DNA from 2 places in the Rhodoferax saidenbachensis genome. Region 1 is predicted to be linked to the other one. Evidence: predicted binding sites of a transcription regulator. Region 1 holds the regulator's gene; the other holds the start of a gene.

What was found. The regulator HrcA, encoded in region 1, represses chaperone genes, less so after heat shock. The targets are predictions, from matches to a motif close to TTAGCACTCNNNNNNNNNGAGTGCTAA.
Region 2: rpoH (RNA polymerase sigma factor RpoH) is a predicted target of HrcA. The motif match lies at 1,699-1,725, and genes of this name have one in related genera.

What each region holds. Positions count from the first base shown of each region.
Region 1 is NZ_CP019239.1:906,253-908,644, reverse strand. Features, by position in the region: gene RS694_RS04365 (substrate-binding periplasmic protein) at 1-297, opposite strand, end outside; tRNA gene RS694_RS04360 (tRNA-Ile) at 522-598, opposite strand; gene hrcA (heat-inducible transcriptional repressor HrcA) at 634-1,638, opposite strand; gene RS694_RS04350 (NAD kinase) at 1,946-2,392, shown strand, end outside.
Region 2 is NZ_CP019239.1:3,488,521-3,490,912, reverse strand. Features, by position in the region: gene RS694_RS16655 (Bug family tripartite tricarboxylate transporter substrate binding protein) at 1-649, opposite strand, end outside; gene rpoH (RNA polymerase sigma factor RpoH) at 726-1,667, opposite strand; gene RS694_RS16645 (DOPA 4,5-dioxygenase family protein) at 1,801-2,154, shown strand; gene RS694_RS16640 (MAPEG family protein) at 2,171-2,392, opposite strand, start outside.

The DNA of each region.
Region 1 (2,392 bases):
GTAACTACCGTCCCAACCGGCTTTGGACCCTGCCAGCTTGTAAAACACCATGTTGTCCTGGTAGAAGGGCTGATCGGCAAACAGAAAACGCTGCTCCCGTGCAGGCGTTTTGTACGGCCCCACCAATACGTCCGCACCACCGTTGGCAACCATGTCCTGCGCCCTGGCCCACGGATAGATACCGAACTTGATACTCAGACCCTGCTGCCGTGCAATCGTGCGGACCAGTTCTACACCCAGACCGACGAATTCACCTTGCTCGGTTTGCTCAAATATCCGCGCGAAGGTGGTTCCCACAACCAAAACTTCTTTGGCCTGCAACGCGCATGCGGTCAGCACGCCGAGAAGGCAGACGGCTGTACGTAGGAGAATTAAAGGACGAAACATGTCGCGCCACTTATATCGCATCAAACTGCTCTAGAGACACTAGACGAATGAACGCCAAACGTAATCGCGGTAGTAATACACAGCACGCCAAATAAAAATGGCTGCCTGATAGGCAGCCACGGATTGAAAGTAAATGGTAGGGCGTGAGTGACTTGAACACTCGACCAAAGGATTATGAGTCCTCTGCTCTAACCAACTGAGCTAACGCCCCAGACCAATCCAAGATTGTAGCGGGCTACAGCGGGCCTACTTGTGGTGGCTCAGCGCGTTGCTGACCAGCTTGGAGGTGATGTCTACGATCTGGATCATGCGGTCATAGGCCATGCGCGTGGGACCGATGACACCCAGCGTGCCGACCACCTTGCCGTCCACCTCGTACGGGCTGCTGACGATGGACAGGTCTTCAAAGGGCACGACCTGGCTCTCACCACCAATAAAAATGCGCACGCCTTCGGCCTGGCCGGCAATGTCCATCAGGCGCATGAGCTGCGCTTTTTGCTCAAACAAATCAAACGCGCGGCGCAGGTGGCCCATGTCGCTGGAAAAGTCAGACACCGACAACAGGTTGCGTTCGCCCGAGATGACCACTTCGTCCTGTGTCTCGGTCATGGCTTCGGAGCTGACGGTGACCGCGGCCTGCATGAGGGCGGCAATTTCGCTGCGCAGTGATTCCACCTCACCCTGCAGACGGGTGCGCACCTGTTCGATCTCCAGCCCCACGTAATGGGTGTTGAGAAAGTTGGCTGCTTCCACCAGTTGCGACTGGGTGTAATCCTGCTCGGTGTAGATGACGCGGTTTTGCACGTCGCCGTCGGGCGAGACGATGATGACCAGCAGGCGCTTCTCCGACAGGCGCAAGAATTCCATGTGCCTGAACGCCGAAGTGCGGCGCGGTGCAATCACCACACCGACAAACTGCGACAGGTTGGACAACAGGTTGGCCGCGTTGGAGATGACTTTTTGCGGCTGGTCGGGCGCCAGGCTGTGCGACTGGTATTGCGCGGGCTGCACGGTCAGCATGGTGTCCACAAACAGGCGGTAGCCGCGCGCCGTGGGAACGCGCCCCGCAGAGGTATGGGGGCTGACGATGAGGCCCAGCTCTTCCAGATCCGACATCACATTGCGGATGGTCGCGGGTGACAAATCCAGGCCCGAGGCCTTGGACAAGGTGCGGCTACCCACCGGCTGTCCATCAGCGATGTAGCGCTCTACCAGCGCTTTCAACAACAACTTGGAACGATCATCGAGCATCGGGCCATTCTAGGGCCTGCTCACACTATTTTTGCCAGTGCGAACAGCATGAGAAAAGCGCCAATCTAGGCGCGGGACGACGGCAAGGCTGGCCGCCTTGGCTAGGACTGCAACGACGAGTGGCGCTTTTCTCATGCCGTTCCCTTCGGGTTGTGGCCAAAAAAGCCACGCGCGGCGTTGCAAAGCCTTACCGGGGACGACCCCGGCTGCGTTTTGCGCCTTGCGCATGGCTTTTTTGACGCACAACGCATCTGGCAAAAATAGTGTGAGCAGGCCCTGGGTGATCTATTTAGTGTCTAATTTGCGAATGAAGTCCAAATTCCGCCAGGTTGCGCTCATAGGCAAATACCACGCTACCGCCGCGGGCTGCGCCGGGGCCTCCACGCGCAAGGCGCTGGACGACATTGCCCACTTCCTGATGGACCAGGGCTGCGACGTGGTGCTGGAGGCCGACACCGCCGCCAACATGGGCCTGACCAGCTACACCGCGATGGACGTGGCCAACATTGGTGCGCAATGCGACCTGGGCCTGGTGGTGGGTGGCGACGGCACCATGCTGGGCATTGGCCGCCAGCTGGCGCAGTACGGCGTGCCGCTGATCGGCATCAACCAGGGGCGCCTGGGCTTTATCACCGACATTCCGTTTGACCAGTACAAGGTCACGCTGGGGCCCATGCTGGCGGGCGACTACGAGCAGGACGACCGCAGCCTGATGCAGGCCCGCGTGATGCGCGACGGGCACTGCGTGTTCAGC
Region 2 (2,392 bases), 1.7 Mb from region 1:
ATGCCAAGGCGGGTGGCAGCAATGAGAACTGTAGATCGCCTGCGATCATGGCGGTGGCCACCTGCGGATAGCCAGCGTAGGGCACATGCACGGCGCCCAGGCCTGCGCGGGCCTTGAGCAACTCCATGCCCAGGTGGCCCACGGTGCCTACACCAGGCGTGCCGTAGTTCCATTTGTCACCGCCACTGCGGGCTGCGGCCATGAATTCCTGGGCCGTGGCGCCGGGCGCGTTGGCCGGGGCGGTCAGCACCAGCGGCGAAAAGCCGATCAGGCTCACCGGTGTCAGGTCCTTGAGCGGGTCGTAAGGCAGCTTGGGGTTGAGCAGTTTGGCAATGGTCATGTTGCCGTTGATCATCAAACCAATCGTGTGGTCGTCTGTGGCTTTGGAGATGTAGTCGGCGGCAATGTTGCCGGCCGCGCCTACCCTGTTTTCCACAATCACCGGCTGACCCAGCGCCTTGGACAGCGGTTCTGCCAGTGCACGGGCGGTCAGGTCGGGCGATGAGCCGCCTGGGAAGCCAACAATGATGCGTAGCGGCCGGGTGGGCCAGGATGCGTCAGATTTTGGGTATTTTTGGGCTATGGCCCCCGTGGATATTGTGCAAGCAGCTATAAAAAGCGTAGCAATTTTGATGAAATTTTGTCGCATGGTTATGTCTCCGTCATGAAAATGCCCCTGCAGGCCGGGGCCAACAGGGGCATTGTGGCGCAGTCCGTGCCCGTCTTTAGGCGTAAGCCGCCAGCGCCGTCTTCATTTTCTTCATGGCCGCCACTTCGATCTGGCGGATGCGCTCGGCGCTCACGCCGTATTCGGCGGCCAGGTCGTGCAGCGTCATGCCGCCCGAGTTGTCGTCGTTGACCTTGAGCCAGCGCTCTTCCACGATGCGGCGGCTGCGGGCGTCCAGGCTGTTCAGCGCGGTGGCAATGCCGTCGGTGGCCAACACGTCGCGCTGGCGCGCTTCGATCATGGCCACGGGTTCGTGGTTGGTGTCGGTCAGGTAGGCGATGGGGCCAAACGCGTCCTCGCCGTCGTCGGATGGGGACGGGTCCAGCAGCACATCGCCGCCCGACAACCGGGTTTCCATCTCGATGACTTCTTCGGGCTTGACCTTGAGCTCACGCGCCATGGCGTCGATCTGCTCGGGGTTCAGCGTTTCGCGGTGCGTGCCCAGGTCGGCAGCGGCATCGTCGCTCTTGAAGCGTTGCTTCATGGAGCGCAGGTTGAAGAACAGCTTGCGCTGTGCCTTGGTGGTGGCCACCTTGACCATGCGCCAGTTCTTCAGGATGTATTCGTGGATTTCGGCCTTGATCCAGTGCAGCGCGTAGCTCACCAGGCGCACGCCTTGGTCGGGGTCAAAGCGCTTGACGGCCTTCATCAGGCCCACATTGCCTTCCTGGATCAGGTCGCCGTGGGGCAGGCCATAACCCAGGTATTGGCGGGATACGGACACCACCAGACGCAAGTGAGAGAGCACTAACTTACCGGCAGCTTCAAGGTCATTGTCATTCTTGAACTTGCGGGCGAACTCCTGCTCTTCTTCCAGCGTGAGCATGGGCAGGCGGTTGGCAGCCGAAATATAGGCGTCCAGATTCCCCAATGGCGGCACCAGCGACCACGGGTTGGCCACGGCCATAGCGGTATTGGGGGTAGCGATCAAAGCGGACATACAAGAACTCCTTGTGTTCAGAATCTAAATATTAGCACTCTATGGGATTGAGTGCTAAACAAGAAGTTCAATGACCTTGATAGCGATAGGCGAAAGGGCCGTAGCTGTTGTCGGGCCACTTATGCTTGGCAAGATGAATTCCCTGCAACCCTCCTCCATCACCAGTTGGCATGCCCATGTGTATTTCGCCGCCGATAGCCGAGAGATGGCCTGGACGCTGCGCGAACGCATCCAGGTGGAGTTGGCCGGTTTCATGGAGATGGGGCGCTTTCACGAGAAACCCATAGGTCCACACCCGATGTGGAGCTACCAGTTGGCGCTCCCTTCAGCCCACTTCTCTCACGTAATGGGCTGGCTCGCGCTCAACCATGGCGCGCTGGATGTCTTCGTACATCCGAATACCGGCGATGCGTTGCGTGACCACCGCGATTGCGCGCTGTGGTTGGGCCATTCCCACACGCTGAACCTGGCCGTCTTCAGCGCTTGAAGGTTGAGAGGCGGTGTCAGCCCAGCAGCTTGACCAGCATCCACACCATCAGTACCAACTGCGCAGCCCAGAAAGTGGCGCGCACCAGCACCTGGATGGCGCCCACGCCGCTCAGGTGCACAGCGCTCTGGCCGATGCGCGCGTACAGAACCCACGGGGCCAGCGCGTTGATAGTGTCCAGCCGACCGGTAGCGGCCGCCACCAGCACGATGACGGCGAACACCGGCAGGTTTTCCAG